Regions from separate parts of the Pseudoalteromonas sp. CH_XMU1449-3 genome, predicted to be linked through region 1. Evidence: predicted binding sites of a transcription regulator. Region 1 holds the regulator's gene; the other holds the start of a gene.
What was found. The regulator sigma-54, encoded in region 1, starts transcription at its own class of promoters, with help from an activator protein. The targets are predictions, from matches to a motif close to GTTGGCACGNNNNTNGNNT.
Positions count from the first base shown of each region.

Region 1 (18,573 bases):
TTGCGCGGCCTAAAGGACCACGTGGCAACATGCCTTTAACAGCTTTTTCGATGATCATTTCAGGCTTTGCAGCTTGAAGCTTGTCGAAAGTAGTAGACTTAAGACCACCTGGGAAACCAGTATGAGCGTAGTACATTTTGTCTTTTGCTTTATTACCAGTAACAGTAACTTTCTCAGCGTTGATAACGATGATGTAATCACCAGTATCTACGTGAGGAGTGTATTCAGCTTTATGCTTACCGCGTAGGCGACGAGCGATTTCAGTAGCGATGCGACCTAAAGTTTTACCTTCAGCGTCAACTACGTACCAGTCACGTTTTACTGTTTCTGGCTTAGCAACAAACGTTTTCATTTATTAAAATCCAATGTTTTTTAATTAAAACCACAGGTAATTATTATTAATTACCGCTCTAAGTTGAATGCTTTAACCCCTTCGAGTTTAAGACTTTGAGCCATCAATTAGAGGCTAAACTAATATCTGGCAATAGAACGCAACGTGGCAGACGCGGGAGTATACCAGCACTTGAACCACATTGCTATATGATGGTTGTTTTTTATTCGAGAAAATCAGCTATCAGCTATCAGCTATCAGCTATCAGCTATCAGCTATCAGCTATCAGCTATCAGCTATCAAAAGCTTAAAAATCGAAAAATGAATGTAAAGCTACTTCAGTTCATTAACACAAATAACTAAACCACTATCTCGATCAGCTAAAAACTGACGGCTGAAGGCTGACAGCTCACTAAGCTAGATGCTCTTTAGCTAAATACTCTAGCGATTGCATTTCTTGTAGTCGGCTAATACAACGCTTAAATTCAAAATTTAAGTTACCTTCGCTGTATAGCTCGGTAATTGGCTTTTCTGCAGAGATAATCAGCGTTACATGACGCTCATAGAATTCATCCACTAACGCGATAAAACGACGTGCCGCATCATCATTGGCTTGACCTAATGATTTTACGTTAGACAAAATCACCGTGTTATAAAGTCGGCTTATTTCCATGTAATCAACTTGGCTGCGGGCTGTTTCGCATAGCTCACTAAACTCAAACATAGCAATACAGTCAGACACTTTACGGGTTTTGATCATCCGCCCTTCAATTTCAATTTCTTTATCGAGCACACCCGGCTCAGGTGACAACTTATCGAAGTATTCAAATAAATTATCATCAGCTTGCTTATCAAGCGGACTATGGAAAATTTCGGCTTGCTCAAGGGTACGTAAACGATAATCAACCCCCGAGTCTACATTTACGATTTCGGTGTTGGCTTTTACCAGCTCAATTGCTGGTAAGAAACGCGCACGTTGTAAACCATTTCGATACAGCTCATCAGGCACGATGTTTGACGTCGCAACCAGCACAATGCCACGTTCAAATAATGCTTCCATCAAACCACCTAGTAGCATTGCATCAGTGATATCTTGCACAAAAAATTCATCAAAACAGATAATATCTGTCTCTGATTTAAAGATATCTGCAACTACATTTAATGGATTACTGGTATTTTTTAACTTTTTCAGCTCATCATGCACGCGATGCATAAAACGGTGAAAGTGCACACGCATCTTACGATCAGTAGGTAAAGCTTCGTAGAAAGTATCAACTAAATAGGTCTTACCTCTACCTACTCCGCCCCAAAAATACAGCCCTTTTATACTCGGCGTGCTATCTTTAGAGAATAGTTTGGCAAACCACCCCTTCGCGGCCGGTTTGTCTGCCGTTAGGTCATCATAGAGTCTTTGTAAATGGCGCACTGCATTTTCTTGCGCTGCATCATGTACAAAGTCTTCACGTTGTAAATCTTGTTGGTATTTCTGCCAAGGAGTCATAGGTCGTTACAATAAAACACAGTTAAATTTGCACAGTATATTAACACGCATCGTATCTCAGGGTATATTAGCCCGCAGTATGATTTCACAATCAAATTAAGCATATTTTAATAATGATTGGACTATAAATGCTTTTAAAGCATTTGTTTTTGTTATTTTTTCCCAAAGGGGTAGATTTATGGGCACAATTACCTGGATAGGTATTCTAATCATCGTTGCAATTTCAGCATTCTTCATTGGTGCTTTTGTAACCAAAAAACAATTTAAGCAAGACGAACTAGAACAACAAGTCGAGCAAGCTAACAATGCGCTTGAACAATATCGTCAAGATGTAGCTGATCATCTAGCGAGCACAGGTAAGCTAGTATCTAAAATGAAAGATAACTACGACCAGCTACTGAACCATGTAGAAGAAACAAATAAACTACTACTTGCTGATAAAAAACAGCATCCAAATGAGCCTTTCTTTTCTAAAGAAACGACTGAGCAATTACAAAACTCATTACAAGACCGCAGAGGCGATCGTTCAAGTGCCGAAGCTCAGCCAGCTGACTATGTTGTTGGTGAAACGGGCTTGTTCACTGGCTCAGAGAAAGTTTCAGAACATTCTAAAGCCTCTTGATGAACTTTTTTTTGACCCCATAGTCTTTAGATATAACAGCTTTATATCTAAACCAAGAAAAGGGCTGCTTATGCAGCCCTTTTTAGTTTTTGCTTTATCTCTGAAGTGGAGTAAACCCAGACTATGAAAATGAAATTATCTGTTATCAGTGCTGCTATTTTATCTTCTAGCTTATTATTAAGCCCTGCAATTTCAATGGCAAAACTTCCTGTTGCTGTAAATGGTCAACAATTGCCAACCCTCGCACCTATGCTTGAACAGATCACACCGGGTGTGGTGAGTATTCAAGTGTCAGGCTCTAAAGAAGTTCGCCGCCGTGCGACTCCTTTTGATGACTTTTTTGGTGTTCCTCGTGGTGGCAGTCAAAAGCGTGAATTTAGTGGCCTAGGCTCAGGTGTGATCATTGATGCAGACGAAGGTTACGTGGTAACCAATAACCATGTTATCGAAGATGCCGAAAAAATGGTGGTGACCTTAGAAGATGGTCGCGAATATGAAGCAACTAAAATCGGTAGCGACAAAGAATCAGATATTGCCTTATTGCAAATTGATGCTGAGGACTTAACCGCGCTTAAAATTGCCGATTCAGATCAGTTACGTGTAGGTGATTTTGCTGTTGCCATTGGTAATCCATTTGGTTTAAGTCACACAGTAACATCAGGTATCGTCAGTGCCCTTGGCCGTAGCGGTTTAAATATAGAAGGTTATGAAGACTTTATTCAAACCGATGCAGCTATCAACCAAGGTAACTCAGGCGGCGCATTAGTTAACCTTAATGGTGAGCTGATTGGTATCAACACCGCTATCTTAGGTGCATCTGGCGGTAACGTGGGGATTGGCTTTGCAATTCCATCTACCATGATGAAAAACCTTGTTGACCAAATTATCGAACACGGCGAAGTACGTCGCGGTTCGCTAGGTATTTCGGGACGCCCACTTGATGCAGGCCTTGCTAAAGCACAACAACTTGACGTGAAGCAAGGCGCTTACGTTATGCAAGTAATGGATGATACAGCAGCAAGTAAAGCGGGCATCAAAGCCGGTGATGTAATTATTAGCGTCGATGGCACCGAAATTAGTGGCTTCCATGAACTACGCAGTAAAATTGCCACACTTGGTGAAGGCAAAAAAGTAAAACTGGGCATTTACCGAGATGGCAAAGTTAAAACTGTTAATGTCACGCTCGATGGTGCATCAGCCACAACTGCCGCAGGCGAAGAGACACACCCAGCTTTCCAAGGTGCAACATTAGAAAACACTCAGAAGAGTGATGGTAAAGGTGTTGAAGTAACCGGCGTGCAAGCACGCTCTCCTGCTGCTCGCGTTGGCCTTGAAGAAGGTGACGTGATCATGCAAGTTAACCGTCAACGCGTTGAAACAATTCGCGACATGAATAAGATCATCGAAAATACCAAAGGTAACATCGTACTAGGTGTTAAACGCGGTAGAGAGCTTATTTTCGTACTGATCCAGTAAACCTAGTTGATAAATCATGAAAAAATAACAGCGGTGCTTGCCGCTGTTATTTTTTTTGTGCCATCATTAAGGGATTGCTCACTGATAATAAGAATACTGTGCTAAAACTTTTTAAATTTATCCTTCCTCCGCTTTTCACCGGTTTAGGCATTGCCTTTTTAGTGGTGTTATTTAGCCCAAGCCTTCGTAGCACACTGTTACCAGATATGAATTTACCTGCGGCGATATCATCAGAGCACATGAGCTTTGCTGATGCAGTGCAAAAAGCAGCACCTTCGGTTGTTACTATTTTTTCAGAAAGCATTTCCAATCAACCGCGCTATAAACGCCAAAACACCGTTCAAGCTCTTGGTTCTGGTGTGATCATGACCCAAGACGGCTATATTCTTACTAACTACCATGTAATCAAAAATGCCGATCTCATTATCGTTACACTCGCTGATGGCCGTCGTTTTTATGATGTACAAGTGATTGGTTTTGATACTCAAACAGATTTAGCGCTATTAAAGATCAGCGCTGAGCATTTACCAAAAATTCCAGTAAACGATAAATTTAAACCACGTGTAGGTGATGTTGTGTTAGCGATTGGTAACCCGCTTAACTTAGGTCAAACCATTACCCAAGGTATTATCAGTGCGACGGGTAAACAAAATTTAATCGATAGCCCTTACAGCAGCCTGTTACAGATGGATGCTGCGATTAACGTAGGTAACTCAGGTGGCGCGTTAGTCAATTCACGAGGTGACTTAGTCGGTATTACTTCGGCACAATTTAAAACTCATGAGAATCTCGATATTCAGGGTATCTTCTTTGCGGTCCCTTACTCGATTGCCAAAGATGTGATGGATAAGCTAATCAAACATGGCCGTGTAGTACGTGGCTATTTAGGCTTCAGTGGCACAGGCATTGATAGCACAGGCAAAGATGTAAGCGATAGCTTTACACCTGTTGCAGGCATGCGTATTTCTCAACTTGATCCATTTGGACCAGCTTGGAAAGCAGGCATCAGAGAAACTGACATTGTAATCAAGATTGGCGGTATTCCTGTAGCTAACCCACAACAAGTGCTTGAGAAACTGGCGAATACAGAGCCAGGTAAAGAACTTGAATTTGAGATTTACCGCGATGGTAAGGTCTTAAAAGTGATGGTAACTGTTGCAGAACTCGAAGACGATCAGTAGTTACTGAAACAACACAGATATAAAAAAGGCCTAACTGATGTTAGGCCTTTTTTATAAGTATTTAGCGATTAGCTTGAACGGCGCTTGATATTAGCACCCAGCGCACTTAGTTTGTCTTCAATACGCTGATAACCGCGATCTACGTGATAGATGCGGTCAACAATAGTCTCACCTTGAGCAACGATGCCAGTAAGAATTAGACTTGCAGAGGCACGTAAATCAGTTGCCATTACCTGTGCGCCCGATAAGCTTTCGGTATCCCCACAAATTGCTGTATTACCTTCTAAGCGAATGTTTGCGCCCATACGCTGTAACTCAGGCACGTGCATAAAACGGTTTTCGAAAATCGTTTCTGTGATGGTTGCACTGCCCTTCGCTACCACATTTAAAGCTGTAAATTGCGCTTGCATATCGGTAGGGAAACCCGGGTGTGGCATAGTCTTAATGTTAACCGCTTTTAGTTCGCGGCTACGCATATCAAGATAAATGCTGTTATCAGTGACTTCAACCAAGGCATTGGTAGCACGCAACTTTTCAATCACAGGATCAAGACTATGGTGGTCTGTATTTTTACAAAGTACTTCACCGCCAGCCATTGCCGCCGCAACCAAGAAAGTGCCTGTTTCAATGCGATCAGGAAGAATGCTGTATTCACAACCCGATAGTGACTCAACCCCTTCAATTTCGATACGGCTAGTGCCTGCACCGCTGATCTTCGCCCCCATCGCAATTAAGCAATTAGCAAGATCGGTAATTTCCGGTTCGCGAGCTGCATTTTCAAGTACTGTTTTACCGTCAGCCAGCGTTGCTGCCATAAGTAAGTTTTCTGTTGCGCCAACACTGACCATCTCCATAAAGATTTCAGCGCCTTTTAAGCGACCATCAACCTTGGCATTAATGTAACCATTTTCAACCTTGATGATAGCGCCCATGCGCTCAAGACCTTGAATATGGATATCAACTGGGCGAGCACCAATTGCACAACCACCTGGCAGTGATACTTGCGCTTCACCAAAACGGGCAACTAAAGGACCTAATGCAAGTACTGAGGCACGCATTTGCTTTACCAGCTCGTACGGTGCAAGCGTTTTATCAACCGTCGCACCATCAATGATTAGCTTGTCTTGCTGCCACTCGACATTTGCACCCAGTGTTTTTAACAAGGCTTCTGTTGTGCCGATATCGCGTAAACGAGGAACATTACTAAAGGTACTTTTACCCTGCCCTAAAAGCGCAGCAAAAAGAATTGGAAGAGCGGCATTTTTAGCGCCAGAAATAGTGACTTCACCTGCCAGCGAGGTGCCACCTTGAATAACAAATTGATCCATTAGGAGGCCCTGCGACTATTGAGGTAAAATAAATTTTTGTTCGCGTTTCCATTCAGTCGGTGTGAACGCTTTGATAGATACAGCGTGGATTGTACCGTCTGAGATTGTTGACATTAACGGAGCATAAACCAACTGTTGCTTCTTCACGCGAGATAAACCATCAAAACACTCACCAACAGCAATCACTTCGTAGTGGCTACCATTTGCTTTAACAATCACTTCATCTAGTTTTAGTTCGTCGCGTAATAACGTTTCGACTTGGCTTGTTTCCATAAATCTCACTCAAATAGGTTTGTGACCTGACCCAATTGCATTAAATTTTGCAATTGTTCAGGGCTATTTTGCAGTTCAAGGTGAATACCTTGCTGCTTTAATTCTGCGAAAGAGTGAATTAACCAAGCTAAGCCCGCCGTGTCAACCCTAGATAGGCCAGAAAGGTCAAAATACCATGTTTTATGGCTAGAATCTGGCTTGGCGTTCAGAAGGCGTTCACGGCCGATTGAATTTCGAGTCAGTTCGCCACTGACTCGAAACTGGTTATCTTCAAGTTGAGTAATCTCGACTTTACTCATCACCACCATCACCTCTAAATTGCACTGGCAGTTGGCTCTTCTGCTCTAGTAAGTCACTTACATAATCTAGACCATGTTGGCGTAAAATACCTTGTAATTCACTTTGTTTAGCATCAAGCAAACTAATACCTTCTGCAATCATATCGTACGCGCCCCAATCACCACTGCGGTCTTCACGTACTTTAAAGTCGATTCTGATATCAGGTTTACCGGCTTCAACAATCTTAGTTTTAACAACCACCACATCTTGGCCTTTGAAAGGCTGAGGCGGAGCAAACTCAACGCTTTGATTAGTGTATTGAGTAAACACACCTGCGTAAGTAGCAATTAAATACTTTTGAAAAACGTCAATGAAGCGTTGTAACTCTTTAATCGCTTTCGCTTTTTCCTCTTTATCTTCGATAGCACGAACCTTTGACACGTGATTACCTAGTACGCGCAGTGCAGCATACTTGTAGTCAATGTAAGGCATTAGCTCTTCTTGTACGATAACGCGAAGATGCTCTTTGTCTTTCGCAATAAGAGGTTGATCTTTAGTAATACGAGCAAAGGTATTATCTGACACTGTACGAACCATTTTGTAGGGGTCTTTTAAATCAACCTTAGGTTCAGCGGCTTGTGCGTTTAGGCTAAACAGCACAGTAATACATAATAAAAACTTCTTAAACATAATTATTCACCACCCTGGTTGAATAAGAACTGACCGATTAACTCTTCTAAAACAAGCGCTGATTTTGTATCAGTAATGTAGTCACCATCTGCAAGCGCTTTGCTTTCAACACCAAATAGATCATCTAGATCTGTATCATGCTCACTTGCAGTTACATCTTCACCCATACAGCGTTGCTCAGCAGATTCAGGGGCAATAACAGGGTTAATGCCTAAGTACTGCTCACCTAAAATACCTGATGTCAAAATAGAGATTGATGTTGTGTCTGAAAACTTACATAAGTAATTTGCATCAATCGCCATATTAACCACAGGCACAAACTCTTTTGGGTGAATAAAGATTGATTCAACTCGGCCAACAACTACACCACCAACTTTAATCGGCGCACGTGCTTTTAAAGAACCAATGTTTTCAAACTTTGCGTTCAGTTGGTAAGTCTCACCACTACCACTAATGCCGGCATTCGCAACTTTAAATGCTAATAATGCAAATGCAGCGATACCAAGGGCTACAAAAAAGCCAACTAATATTTCTAATTTCCGTGAATTCATCTTTATACCCTAATTAGCTGGTAAACATTACCGCTGTTAAAATAAAGTCAAAACCTAATACTGCCAATGACGAGTGCACAACGGTTTCTGTTGTCGCTTTACTGATCCCCTCTGAAGTAGGAACACAGTCATAGCCTTTATAAAGTGCAATCCAAGTCACAATCATGGCGAATACAAAACTCTTAATCATGCCGTTCACAATATCTTGTTGGAATGACACTTGCGCTTGCATGATTGACCAGAAGCTTCCTGAGTCAACACCAAGCCAATCAACACCCACTAAATGAGCGCCAATAATAGCAACCGCAGAAAATATTAATGCAAGTAACGGCATACTGATAAAACCAGCCCAAAAACGCGGTGCAATAATGCGTTTAAGTGGATCAATCGCCATCATTTCTAAACTTGATAATTGCTCAGTTGCTTTCATTAAACCGATTTCAGCAGTAAGTGCACTACCCGCGCGGCCTGCAAACAGTAACGCTGTTACTACAGGGCCTAACTCCCGTAATAAGCTCAATGCCACTAAAGGCCCTAAGCTATCTTCAGCACCATAGCCTACTAATACGGTGTAACCCTGCAGGGCGAGCACCATACCGATGAATAAGCCTGACACCATAATGATTAAAAGAGATTGCGAGCCCACCATATATAATTGGCGAACAAGTAAAGGCGTGCCTTTTTTGAAGTTCGGCACATTAACGAGTGCACCAAACAGCATCTGAGTAGAACGGCCAAGCGCTGCAAAGCGCCCTAATGTTTTGTGACCTAACTTCTGGAATAGATCAAGCATTATGCACTCCTAGTAATTCATCATCATACGCAGGAGCTGGGAAATGGAATGGTACAGGGCCATCCGATAAACCATTTAAGAACTGTTGTACAAGTTCAGATTCATGGTTTTGCATTTGCTCTGGTGAACCTTCGCCTATCACCCCTTGATCAGCAATAATGATCACGTGATCAGCAATGCTCATCACCTCTGTTACATCATGGGTCACAATCAGTGATGATAAACCTAGCACCTCATTCAGTGATTTTATTAGCTTAACTAACACACCCATAGAGATAGGATCTTGCCCAGCAAATGGTTCATCGTACATGATAAGCTCTGGATCAAGTGCAATTGAACGCGCTAAAGCAGCACGGCGAGCCATACCACCAGAAAGCTCAGACGGCATTAAGTCTTGTGCGCCACGTAAGCCGACAGCTTGTAATTTCATTAAAACGACAAGACGGATTAAATCTTCGCTGAGTTGAGTATGTTCGCGCAAAGGAAAGGCGATATTGTCAAACACTGACATATCGGTAAATAAAGCGCCACTTTGAAACAGCATACTCATTTTGGTGCGGGCAGCATAAAGTTCCTTGCGAGTCATGCCAGGAATGCTGTTGCCTTCAAATAAAATGTCACCAGAATCAGGTTTAAGCTGACCGCCAATTAAGCGCAACATGGTGGTTTTACCAATGCCGCTTGGTCCCATGATAGCGGTAATCTTGCCTTTCGGAATGTTAAAACTCATATTTTTATATATGATTCTATCGCCCCGTGAAAAGGTTACATCCTTGATTTCTACTATTGATTGCGACAAGTCGCTCTCCATAACGTTTTTCACTAGTTTTGCCATTTTAAGGGTTTTTTAGTCAAGATGGAAAAAACAAATCGTAAAATTTTGTAATATTTTCTATCAATAAATTCTAAAGCTAGCTGCAAAGAGCTTAACGACACCTGAAATTTAGTTTCCTTGCTAAGCACGCTTTATGCTCGCCAGCCCATTCTTTTACTTATACTTTCAGGTTCGCTTTTGTTACTATTTGCAGTCATCTGTATAAGTAATGTTGGCGTATCACAATGGTGACTTCTTTTGTCATTTTAATTATTGGTTTTGCTGCACTCGTTTGGAGTGCCGATCGGTTTGTTTATGGGGCGGCTGCACTCGCAAAAAATATGGGGATCCCCACCCTAATCATTGGTTTAACCGTTGTTGCTATGGGCTCATCAGCCCCTGAAATGATGGTATCTGCATCGGCAGCACTTGCTGATAAAACAGATACTGCGGTAGGTAATGCGGTCGGCTCTAACATTACTAACATCTTACTTGTACTTGGTGTCACAGCTTTACTACGCCCTCTTTCAGTATCTTCAATGACACTTAAACGTGAAATGCCGCTGGTCCTGTTAATCTCTGTAGCTGCTTGGTATGTGTTCTCAGATAACTATTTTTCGTTCGCTGAAGGCATTGCCTTGATGATTGCTTTTGCCGTGTTTATTGGTGGCTTAGTTATTGTGTCTCTGCGTGCTAAAAACCAAGATGACCCATTTGTCAGCGAAGCATGTGAAGACGTTCCGAACGATGTAAGCACTAAATCAGCCGTATTTTGGTTAGTCATCGGCATGATTTTATTACCCATTAGTTCACACTTTTTAGTTGAATCAGCCGTTGATATTGCGAAATATTTTGGTCTATCAGACCTTGTAATAGGCTTAACCATTATTGCTATTGGTACCAGCTTACCAGAGCTGGCAGCCTGTATTGCAGGGGTATTAAAAAACGAAGACGATTTAGCGCTTGGGAATATCGTTGGCTCAAACATTTTCAATTTACTCGCCGTATTACCACTTGCGGGTATTATCAACCCATCAGTTATTGACCCTTCTGCGGCAAACCGCGATGCACTTATCATGATTGCAGCAACCGTTGTATTGATTGCCATGTCATTGAACTTTAAAGGTGCTCGTCGTATCAATAGAGTAGAAGGTGGCTTCTTGTTAGTCGCATTTATTGCATATCAGGGCTATATTTTCAGCCAAGTAGGATAATTAATGACACAACCTAGCTTTATCGCGCAGGGTAAGCGCGTACTCGAAATTGAAGCACAAGCTTTACAAGAAATTGAGCAATATATAAATCAAGATTTCGATAACGCTTGCCAATTAATGTTCCAATGTACAGGTCGTATTATTGTGATTGGTATGGGCAAGTCTGGCCACGTTGGTAATAAAATTGCGGCGACCCTTGCAAGTACTGGCACACCGGCATTTTTTGTTCATCCTGGCGAAGCAAGCCATGGTGATTTAGGCATGATCACCCGTGATGATGTGGTGATGTGTATTTCGAACTCAGGCGAAACCAGCGAAGTACTTAGCATTATCCCTGTTATCAAGCGCATTGGCGCAAAGATGATTTCACTCACTGGCAACCCAGACTCAACCATGGCAAAACTGTCTGATGTACATGTGTGCATTAAAGTAAGCCAAGAGGCATGTCCATTAGGCCTTGCGCCAACGGCAAGTACCACAGCGACCTTGGTTATGGGTGATGCAATGGCGGTTGCGTTACTTGAAACCCGTGGTTTCACAGCCGATGATTTTGCACTTTCGCACCCGGGTGGCAGCTTAGGTAAACGTTTATTGCTTACATTAGATGATGTGATGCACGCAGGCGACGCCACGCCAATCGTTAGCGAAACCCAAAGCATTAAAGACGCACTAATCGAAATGTCAGCCAAGGGCCTTGGTATGACCGCGGTGATTGGTGCAGATGAAAAGTTAGCCGGATTATTCACTGATGGTGACTTACGCCGTATTTTAGAGCAGCGCATCGATATCCATAACACGGCAATTAGGCAAGTAATGACCCGTTCATGTACAACTGCTCGCCCTGAGATGCTTGCAGCTGAAGCTTTAAATATTATGGAACGTAAACGTATCAATGGTTTAATTGTGGTAGATCAAAGTAATACGCCAATTGGTGCCCTTAATATGCAAGACCTATTAAAAGCAGGAGTTCTTTAAGCAATGACATTCGCCGAGCTATACCAGCCTCTTAGCCCTGATGTGAGTCAGCGCGCACAAAAAGTAAAATTGCTAATCTGTGATATAGATGGCGTTTTTTCTGATGGCCGAATTTATTTAGGTAATGATGGCGAAGAGCTTAAAGCATTTAATACTAAAGATGGCTTTGGTATTAAAGCGCTCATTAATAGTGGCTTTGAAGTGGCAGTGATTACTGGCCGCCATTCACAAATAGTTCAGCAGCGAATGACTAGCCTAACAGTTCAGCACATTTATCAGGGACAAGAAGATAAGCTGATTGCTTATCAAGAGTTAAAAGATAAACTGGGGCTGACTGATGAACAAATTGCCTATATTGGTGATGATGGTCCAGACTTACCAGTAATGGAAAAAGTAGGGTTTGCTGTTGCTGTAAACGACGCACACCCACTGATTAAAAAGCTGGCTCATTACACCACATTATTACCAGGTGGCTTTGGAGCTGTGCGTGAATTAACTGATTTACTCATGTTAGAAAACGGTAAGCCGTTAACTAGCGATGGAACCAGCGCATGAATATAGCCCGTATTTTACTGAGTATTGTTTTTGTTTGTTGCATGGTGTGGTTATGGTACCCGTACTTTAACCAATCAACAGACACAATAACTAGTGAAGACGAGATCATCGCAACACCTGATTACACCGCAGTGGCGTTAAAGCAAACAGCGTATGACGAGCAAGGCAAAATTAGTCATAAAGTGGCTGCTGCTAAAATGGAGTTGTATCAACAATTAGGGTTTACCTTTTTTGAGCAACCTATTTTTACTATTTATGGCGACCAGCAGGTTTGGCAAGTAAAAGCCAAAGAAGCCACATTGTACGAAAACGATCAGCTGATTTTTGAAGGGGATGTAGTTGCTAAAAACTTAACCCATAACGGCATGATCGAAGATATAAAAGCAGAAAACATTAATGTCGACATTGATAAAATGACCATGTTTTCTAAGCAACCTGTGACACTAACAGGACCGAATTTAAAGATTACCGGTAAAGGCTTAAAAGCCGATTTAAAAACCGAAATTGTTGAGTTAACTAACCATACACGAACCATATACTATGACCAATAAACTGAAGAAATTACTCCTGATCCCAAGCTTATTGATTGCCTTTTCGGGCGCAGCTGCCGAGCAAACAGGCGCTCAAATTAGCATTAGCTCAGATCGCCAAGTAGGTAAACTAAAAGATGGCGTTGGCATATTCGAAGGTAACGTAGAGATCGTGCATGGTAATCGTCGTATTACCGCTGAACGCCTTGAAGCACACGGCGGTGACACCGAAGGTACAGTAGAGTTAATTATTGCCACAGGTAAGCCTGCTTACTTCGAAGAAAAGCAAACTGATGGCACCGTAATGAGCGCTAGCGCAGAAGAAGTACGTTATGATGTTGCAAAACGCTTCTTAACCTTAAATGGTGAAGCTGAAGTTACTCAAGCTGGTCAAAAAGTGACAGCTAAAAGCATTACCTATGATATGGCACAGCAGCTGATCAGTGCTGAAAAAGACGAAAACTCAACAGATCGTGTACACACTATTTTAGTGCCTGTTGAAAATAAAAAAGATAATAAAGGCCAACCATGAGCACATTAAAAGCAGAGCTTTTAGCTAAAAGCTACAAAGGCCGCCAAGTGGTTAAAAATGTCGGTCTTGAAGTTGAAGCTGGCAGTATTGTTGGCTTGCTTGGTCCAAATGGCGCAGGTAAAACAACGACCTTCTATATGATTGTAGGCTTAGTACCTAGCGACAAAGGTAAAATCAGTATTGATGATAACGATATCACCCTTTTACCAATGCATAGCCGTGCGCGTTTAGGTATTGGCTATCTGCCACAAGAATCGTCAATTTTTCGAAAGTTAACGGTTTACCAAAACTTGATGGCCATTTTAGAAACTCGTAAAGATCTAAATAAAACCACCCGCGAAGAAACACTCAATAGCTTACTTGATGAGTTTAGTATTCAACACATTCGTGACAGCCAAGGTATGGCGCTGTCAGGTGGTGAGCGACGCCGTGTAGAAATTGCTCGCGCATTAGCCGCTAATCCTAAATTTATCCTTTTAGATGAGCCTTTTGCTGGTGTTGATCCAATTTCAGTGTTAGATATAAAGAAAATTATTGAGCACCTAAAAAATCGTGGTATCGGTGTACTAATTACTGACCATAATGTTCGAGAAACCCTTGATGTTTGTGAAAAAGCCTACATTGTTTCTCATGGGGAGCTAATTGCATCAGGCACACCTGAGCACGTATTAGCAGACCAAACTGTACGCGATGTATATCTAGGCGAGCAATTCAGGCTGTAACCATTACGCCAGCGACTAGAGCATCTGCTAGACTTATAACAATGACAATAAATCGATAACTGTGTTTATACAGGTATCGATAACTTAAAAAGGATTGTTAGGGATACATGAGGCAATCATTACAGCTGCGCATGGGCCAGCAACTTACAATGACTCCACAACTGCAACAAGCTATTCGTTTGTTGCAGCTCAGTACATTGGATCTCCAGCAAGAAATTCAAGAAGCGCTTGATAGTAATCCCCTACTTGAAGTGGAAGAAGCGGATTACAACGAAGAAAGCACCGGCAAGAATGAGCAAAAAGCGGAGTCTGACGATGTGCAAGTCAGCGCGTCTGCCGAAGAAGCACCTAGCGAGTACGAGCAAGAAAGTAGTGATGCTCTCAATAAAGACACCGTCAGCGATGACTTAGCAATGGATGTTACCTGGGATGAGTACATGAGTGCCGCCCCTTCAACATCGTCAGGGCCAATGCCTGAAGATGAATCTATCTATCAGGGAGCATCAACCGAAACCCTTCACGAATACCTGATGTGGCAATTGCAACTCACGCCATTTAGCCCTACTGATGAAGCGATTGCTGTGGCAATTGTAGAAGCTATCGATGACTCAGGTATTTTAACGGTAAGCTGTGAAGATATCGTCGAAAGCTTTAATCAAAATAACGATGAAGAAGAAATCGAACTTGATGAAGTCGAAGCGGTCTTAAAAAGAATTCAGTTATTTGATCCTGTTGGTATTGGCGCGCGCAGTTTACAAGAATGTCTGTGCATTCAGTTACGCCAATTCGATGCTGATACGCCATATTTAGCTGAAACTAAAATGGTTTTATCTGAGCATATCGAATTATTAGCGAGTCGCGACTATCGAACTTTGATGAAAAAGACTAAGCTTAAAGAAAATGAGCTTAAAGAAGTGATGACGCTTATTCACAGCTTAAATCCTAAGCCTGCGGATAGCATAGTACGCGAAGAATCTGAGTACGTTATACCTGATGTATCAGTAAAAAAAGTAAAAGGCCGCTGGGTAGTCGAGTTAAACCCAGATTGTATGCCAAAGATTAGAGTGAACAGCCAATATGCAGCTATGTCTCGCTCTGTTAAATCAAGTAGCGACAGCCAATTTATTCGCTCTCACTTACAAGAAGCAAAGTGGTTTATTAAGAGCTTAGAAAGCCGTAACGATACGCTATTAAAAGTGACCAACTGTATCGTTCAACAACAACAAGCTTTCTTTGAGCATGGCCCTGAGGCAATGAAGCCGATGGTGCTAAATGATGTTGCTGAAATGGTCGAAATGCATGAATCGACGATTTCACGGGTAACAACGCAAAAATATATGCATACCCCACGGGGTATTTTTGAGTTGAAATATTTCTTCTCAAGCCATGTCAGCACCGAAAATGGTGGTGAGTGTTCTTCTACAGCAATACGCGCTTTAATCAAGAAGTTAGTCGCTGCAGAAAACTCAGCTAAACCATTGAGTGATAGCAAAATTGCAGATATATTGGCTGAGCAAGGAATTAAAGTAGCTAGACGTACAATTGCAAAATATCGTGAGTCTCTAGCAATACCTCCGTCTAATCAGCGTAAAAGTCTGATTTAGACGTTTTACATAGAAGGAAAAATGCTTATGCAACTAAATTTAACTGGTCGTCATGTAGAAATCACAGATTCATTAAGAGACTATGTAAACACCAAGTTTGCAAAACTAGAAAGGCATTTTGACCATATTAATAATGTTCATGTCATTCTAGATGTAGAAAAATTAAGCCAAAAAGCAGAAGCAACTTTACATGTAAACGGAGGCGAATTGTTCGCTTCTACAGAACATCAAGATATGTACGCAGCCATTGACTCACTGATCGATAAACTTGATCGCCAAGTCATTAAACACAAAGAGAAATTAGCTCGACATTAAATTATGAAACTAAGTTCACTTACTAACCAGGACTGCAGCAAAGCTGCGGTCCTTTTTAATAGCAAAAAAAGAATTCTTGAATATATCAGCGAACTGGCCCACCAGCAGCTTCCTCATTTATCGCAACAAGATATCCTAGATGCTTTACTCAACCGAGAAAAACTAGGCAGCACCGGCATTGGCCGAGGTATTGCTATTCCACATGGCCGAATGAGCGGCGCAGATGAGCCTCATGCATTTGTGATAGTGAGTGAATCCCCTATTAATTTTGATGCAATTGATAATCGTCCAGTTGATATTTTTGTGGCACTCATCGTACCAGATGGTGACTGTCAGCTTCACCTAAAGACCTTATCAACAATTGCTGATAGACTTAAAGATAAAGAATTTTGTAAACAGCTGCGTAGTGCTACTACCGATCAGCAACTGTTTCAGGTCATATCAGCAGAGGCATAAATGGAATTAATAATTATCAGCGGTCGCTCAGGCTCAGGTAAATCGGTCGCTTTACGTGTACTTGAAGACTTAGGCTATTATTGCGTTGATAATATTCCGGTTAATTTACTGCCATCGCTCGTACGAAGTGTGTCTGATAACTACGATAAAATAGCGGTCAGCATCGACGTGCGTAACTTACCGAAAGAGCAGCAAGAATTTAATGATATTCTTGAGTACCTGCCAGGTTTCGCAAACCCAACACTATTCTATTTAGACAGTGATGACCAAACTCTGATCAAGCGCTTTTCAGAAACACGCCGCTTGCATCCACTATCTATTGATTCTTTGCCGCTTGATCTGGCTATTAAACAAGAAAAAATCCTGCTTGATGTGTTGATCACTCGCGCTGACTTTATGATTGATACCACTGATCTGAGTGTTCATCAGTTAGCAGAATCAATTCGCGAAAAGATTTTAGGTAAAAAAGATAAAAAGCTGATTATTACTTTTATGTCGTTTGGCTTTAAGCATGGTATTCCAAAAGAAGCTGACTACGTTTTTGATGCACGCTTTTTACCTAACCCACACTGGGAACCTGATTTAAAGCCACTAACAGGCCTTGATCAACCAGTAAAAGATTACCTAGCTAGCCACAGCATAGTGCAAAAGTTCACGTGGCAAATACAAACCTTTGTGCAAACTTGGTTGCCACATTTAGAGCGTAATAACCGCAGTTACCTGACCATTGCTATTGGTTGCACCGGTGGCCAGCATCGCTCTGTTTACTTAGCGCAAACAATTGGTGAGAGCTTTGCCAAAAGCCATGCTAATGTAAAAATTCGCCACCGCGAACAAGACATTTAATTAGGCACCAACAATGCACGCTGAAGATACCTTTTTAATTCAAAATAAACTTGGCTTACATGCTCGTGCTGCTACTGTTTTAGCGCAATTAGCACTGCAATTTGATGCCAAAATTACGCTTTATCAAGATGATAAAGAAGCTGAAGGCGACAGCGTGTTAGCATTAATGCTACTTGAAAGTAGTCAGGGTAAAGAAGTTCGCGTTGTATGCGAAGGCCCTGACGCCGATGCTGCATTAACGGCAATCGGCGAATTAATTGCACAACGCTTCCACGAGCAAGAATAGCATTTGCTAAGACTTCAAGGTTTACGGTAAACTTAATTCGGATATTTAAAATTCCCTTTAAATATCCTACTTTTATATCGCTCGCTTTTCTAAATTACAAAACTCTTAATAAATTTATCGCAGTGCGACGATATCTCTGCAAATACACTACAAAGCAACTATGCTGTATTTGCTTAGCCTATTTAAACTTTTTTCAGTTGTAAGGACGCCAATGCCAGAAGCCTTTGAACAAGATTACCCACTACAACAACTCAAACAAGTGACCAAGTCACTCAATAGTGGTCAATTTGTTCAAGTGCGCGGAATGTTAGCCAAAACGGCACCTTGTGATACAGCCCTTTTACTTGAATCTTCTCCCCATAAAATTCGTCGTATGCTTTGGCAGCTGGTTGATCCAGATGTCCGTGGTGATGTTCTAGAAGAACTCTCTGAAGATGTACGTCTTGGCATTATTGCCCAGATGGAGCCTGAGCACATTGCTGCTGCCACTGAAGATATGGACGACGATGACTTAGGTGAGGTTTTACGTAGTCTTCCTGATACTGTATATCAAGACGTTGTCAGTGCCATGGATTCGCAAGATAGAGAGAGAGCAACTCAAGCACTTTCTTATCAAGAGCGTTCAGCCGGTGCCTTGATGAACAGCGATACGGTTACCATTCGTCCTGACGTTACTCTCGATGTTGTACTGCGCTATTT
Region 1 is NZ_JAYMDY010000025.1:787-19,359, forward strand. Features, by position in the region: gene rplM (50S ribosomal protein L13) at 1-352, opposite strand, end outside; gene zapE (cell division protein ZapE) at 744-1,832, opposite strand; gene WA256_RS19250 (YhcB family protein) at 2,011-2,454, shown strand; gene WA256_RS19255 (Do family serine endopeptidase) at 2,578-3,930, shown strand; gene WA256_RS19260 (trypsin-like peptidase domain-containing protein) at 4,029-5,111, shown strand; gene murA (UDP-N-acetylglucosamine 1-carboxyvinyltransferase) at 5,180-6,439, opposite strand; gene WA256_RS19270 (BolA family protein) at 6,455-6,712, opposite strand; gene WA256_RS19275 (STAS domain-containing protein) at 6,718-7,011, opposite strand; gene WA256_RS19280 (MlaC/ttg2D family ABC transporter substrate-binding protein) at 7,004-7,681, opposite strand; gene mlaD (outer membrane lipid asymmetry maintenance protein MlaD) at 7,684-8,232, opposite strand; gene mlaE (lipid asymmetry maintenance ABC transporter permease subunit MlaE) at 8,246-9,025, opposite strand; gene WA256_RS19295 (ATP-binding cassette domain-containing protein) at 9,018-9,836, opposite strand; gene WA256_RS19300 (calcium/sodium antiporter) at 10,085-11,053, shown strand; gene WA256_RS19305 (KpsF/GutQ family sugar-phosphate isomerase) at 11,057-12,028, shown strand; gene kdsC (3-deoxy-manno-octulosonate-8-phosphatase KdsC) at 12,032-12,583, shown strand; gene lptC (LPS export ABC transporter periplasmic protein LptC) at 12,580-13,134, shown strand; gene lptA (lipopolysaccharide transport periplasmic protein LptA) at 13,124-13,645, shown strand; gene lptB (LPS export ABC transporter ATP-binding protein) at 13,642-14,367, shown strand; gene WA256_RS19330 (RNA polymerase factor sigma-54) at 14,475-15,971, shown strand; gene hpf (ribosome hibernation promoting factor) at 15,999-16,286, shown strand; gene ptsN (PTS IIA-like nitrogen regulatory protein PtsN) at 16,290-16,742, shown strand; gene rapZ (RNase adapter RapZ) at 16,743-17,588, shown strand; gene WA256_RS19350 (HPr family phosphocarrier protein) at 17,602-17,874, shown strand; gene mgtE (magnesium transporter) at 18,086-18,573, shown strand, end outside.

Region 2 (4,367 bases), on a different contig from region 1:
GACTTCGCAAAGCACACCAATAAGCCTGTACTTGTAATGCATGGCGATACCGGCCCATATTGCCAGCAGCAGTTAGCGAGCAACTTAACGCGCTTAAATGTACCTGGCGACTTTGCTGTAAGCGATGTCGCAAAGGTGAGTTTTATCGACGGCCAGTGGCATATAGCGAGTGTAACGACAAACGAGCCCCTCACAACGGGTTGTAAATGAAAGCTTAAAGTTAGCGAGTTTCTAGATAAAGAAGCTATCAGCTTTCAGCCGTCAGCTATCAGATTAAAACAAAAGAGCTCGTAGGTTGGTTAGAGCGGAGTGAAACCCAACAAGTTAGCGCGTTTCTAGGGGAAAGAGTAAAGTTATCGAGTTTGAGGCTCACGTAGGCGTGAAATTTATTTCGCGCGATGTTTCTTAAATCTACGTGTAAGTCGTAGGTCGGGCTTTTGCCCGTCAATGTTAGCGGTTATGTGTCGCCATAAATGACGACCTACATGATGTAGGGTAGAGCGGAGCGAAACCCATCAAGTTAGCGAGTTTCTAGGGGAAAGAGTAAAGTTAGTGAGTTTCAAGGGGAAAGAGTAAAGTTAGTAAGCTGCTTGACACAAGCAGTTTGCAGCTTAGAGTCGCTAACTTGCTAACTTACATACACAAAAAAGCGGCACTTGGCCGCTTTTCTTAGTAAAGGTGTGTTATTAGCAGTTAGTTTCTTCTGCGTTAACACCTTCTTTTACTTCTTCACATGCATCTTCAACTGCATTTTGTGTATCAGTAATTGCTTCATCAATACGCTCACCTGCGTCTTCAGCAGAGTTGTCTTCACAACCCATGATGAATAAACCTGAAAATAGGGCGATAGTAGCGGCTTTTAAAGTTGAATTTTTCATAATGAAATTCCTTGTAAATTTAAAATAAAGTAAGTGGTTATCTGCTTTTAACTACTTAGGGACACTGCCTCTAAGTGCTCCTGATACCAGCGAAATAACTAGTAATACTAAAAATATAAAAAAGATAATCTTAGCGATGCCTGCAGCGGCTCCTGCGATACCGCCAAAACCTAACACTGCTGCGATTAACGCGATAACTAAAAAAGTAATTGTCCAGCGTAACATAGTGGTCTCCTTGGCTATTTAAATTTTCTTAAGTTCGATATTACTAAAGCGAGTTCTGTGCCATAAGTTTTATTTTATATATTTCAATGGATTGCGTGTTTTTGTCGTTCTTTATAGGGTTCATCATTTGGTAACTTTTACGAGTAAGCATGTAACTTATTCATAGTGATATTTTTTCATATTGAGATGAATGAGGAAAAAGAGAATTGTTATGGTTATTGGTAAGACCAATTTAACTTTATTTTAAGGGGGTAGCTCTAACACCTTGTTGTGCGTGGTTTTTAGGCATTTTACTATGGTTGATTAATAGCTGAACATATAACGTCTGGCTATATTGACTATTTATATCATCTATAACGGGGCTTTAAATGCGCTAATAGTAGGGTGTTAATTATATGTGCGTCATGTTATTTTAAATTTAATTGGTTTTACCAATTTACAATGGTGCTATACAAATGAATTTTGTTTGTTATTATTGGTGCATAATTATTTAACAAAAATAACTTTTTATTTTAAGTAAGCGAGGGGAGTCGTATGGATATAGGTGGATTACTCACCACTGCGGCCAGTTTGATGGTGACAGGCATGGTAGGCGTGTTTGTTTTTCTGACTATTTTGATTTCAGCAGTCACTTTAATGTCAAAGGTAGTGGGTCGATTTGATGATCCTGCAACTGCAGAACCTACGCGTACAGCAAAAATTCAACCTCAACAGGGTGTGCCACAGGCACATATTGCAGCAATCAGCGCTGCAATTGCTCAATTTCGAAATAAACAAAAATAACGGGGCAGCTTAAACATGGCTAAATTAAAATTAACCGAATTAGTATTGCGTGACGCACACCAGTCTCTTTTGGCAACGCGTATGCGCTTAGACGACATGCTACCCATGGCAGAAAAACTCGATAATGCGGGTTATTGGTCAATTGAATCATGGGGTGGTGCGACGTTTGACTCGTGTATCCGTTATTTAGGTGAAGATCCTTGGCAACGTATTCGCGAGCTAAAAGCGGCAATGCCAAACACTAAGCAACAAATGCTACTTCGTGGACAAAATCTTCTAGGTTACCGTCATTATGCTGATGATGTAGTCGAAAAGTTTGTTGAGCGTGCCCACAAAAACGGTGTTGATGTATTCCGTATTTTTGATGCGATGAACGATGTACGTAACCTTGAAACTGCCATTAAAGCCGCAGTTAAAGTAGGTGCTCATGCCCAAGGTACTATTTCGTACACAGTAAGCCCAGTCCATACGCTTGATATGTGGCTTGAGCTGGCAAAACAACTAGAAGATCTTGGCTGTCATTCAATTTGTATTAAAGATATGGCGGGTTTATTAAAGCCATATGATTGCGAGCAGTTGATCAAAGGCTTAAAAGAAACTGTATCTATTCCTATCGCAATGCAATGCCACGCGACGACAGGTTTAAGTACTGCAACTTACCAAAAAGCAATCGATGCGGGTATCGATATGCTTGATACGGCTATTTCGTCAATGAGTATGACCTATGGTCATAGCGCAACAGAAACCATTGTTTCAATTGTAGAAGGCACTGAGCGTGACACCGGCCTTAATTTAAATGAGTTAGAAGAAATTGCCGCTTATTTCCGTGATGTACGTAAGAAATACGCTGCATTTGAAGGCAGCCTTAAAGGTGTTGATGGTCGTATCTTATTAGCCCAAGTACCTGGCGGTATGTTAACTAACATGGAAAATCAGCTTAAAGAGCAAGGTGCTGCTGATAAGCTTGATCAAGTATTACTTGAGATCCCGCGTGTACGTGAAGACTTAGGTTACATTCCTTTAGTTACACCAACGTCGCAAATTGTAGGTACTCAAGCGGTACTCAATGTACTGACTGGCGAGCGTTATAAAACCATCACAAAAGAAACTGCGGGTGTACTCAAAGGCGAGTATGGTGCAACACCGGCGCCAATGAATAAAGAGCTACAAGAGCGTGTACTAGAGGGGGCTGAAGCAATTACGTGCCGTCCTGCTGATAAGCTTGAACCTGAACTTGAGAAGCTTGAAGCAGAGTTATTAAGTGAAGCTAAAGAGCAAGGTTTAGAGCTTGCTGATGACGTGATTGATGATGTGCTTACTTACGCATTATTCCCTCAAATCGGCCTTAAGTTTATTAAAAACCGTAACAACCCTGATGCGTTTGAAGCAATTCCAACGGGTGAAGTCGCTAAGTCAGAAACTAAGCCAGCCTCTACAAGCCCTGCAAAAGCAGAGCAATACAGCGTTAAAGTTGATGGCAAAGTTTACGATGTAGTTGTAGCGCAAGGTGGTGAGCTCAAAGAAGTAACCCTAAAAGACAGTGAGTTAATTCCTCAGTCAGCTTCAGCGTCTGTTAGCGAAACCTTAAACGCGCCGTTAGCAGGCAATATTTTCAAAGTGAAGGTAAAAGCTGGCCAAACAGTAAATGAAGGTGATGTGGTTATCATTATGGAAGCGATGAAAATGGAAACAGAAGTTCGCGCTGCACACTCAGGCACAATAGCTGAAGTATTAGTAGCAGAAGGCGACTCTGTTGCCACTGGCGATGCGCTAATCGCACTGGCATAGGAGACAGAGGATGGATGGTGTTTTAAACCTCTGGCATGCCACGGGTATTGCTAACTTTACTTTTCCGGCATTGATCATGATTGCGGTAGGTTGCTTGTTACTCTATTTAGCAATCGCCCGTAACTTTGAGCCACTGTTGTTATTACCTATCGGCTTTGGGGCTATTTTAACTAATATCCCAGTTGCTGGGTTATCTGAGCCGGGTGGTTTGCTTTATTACGTGTACCACATCGGGATTGACTCTGGAGTATTCCCACTTTTGATCTTTATGGGAGTTGGGGCGCTTACAGACTTTAGTGCCCTGATAGCAAATCCGCGTATGTTGCTGTTAGGCGCGGCTGCGCAGTTTGGTATTTTTGCTACTTTATTTGGTGCAATTCTACTTAACTTTATTCCAGGCTTTGAGTTTTCTCTACAGGATGCATCGGCCATCGCCATTATTGGTGGGGCAGATGGTCCAACAGCTATTTTCTTAGCATCTAAGTTGGCACCTGATTTACTTGGTGCAATCGCAGTAGCGGCTTATTCATACATGGCACTTGTGCCAATTATTCAGCCGCCAATTATGCGCGCACTAACAACGCAAGAAGAGCGCGAAATTCAAATGCCGCAACTTCGTACAGTATCGAAAAAAGAGAAAATTGTTTTTCCATTAATGGTGCTTAGTTTAACTATCTTGTTTTTACCTGCGGC
Region 2 is NZ_JAYMDY010000001.1:138,159-142,525, forward strand. Features, by position in the region: gene WA256_RS00640 (hypothetical protein) at 1-210, shown strand, start outside; gene WA256_RS00645 (hypothetical protein) at 687-878, opposite strand; gene WA256_RS00650 (DUF1328 domain-containing protein) at 930-1,103, opposite strand; gene WA256_RS00655 (OadG family protein) at 1,638-1,886, shown strand; gene oadA (sodium-extruding oxaloacetate decarboxylase subunit alpha) at 1,902-3,674, shown strand; gene WA256_RS00665 (sodium ion-translocating decarboxylase subunit beta) at 3,685-4,367, shown strand, end outside.
Region 2: a site for sigma-54 is predicted at 1,150-1,168, ahead of WA256_RS00650 (DUF1328 domain-containing protein). Genes of this name have one in related genera too.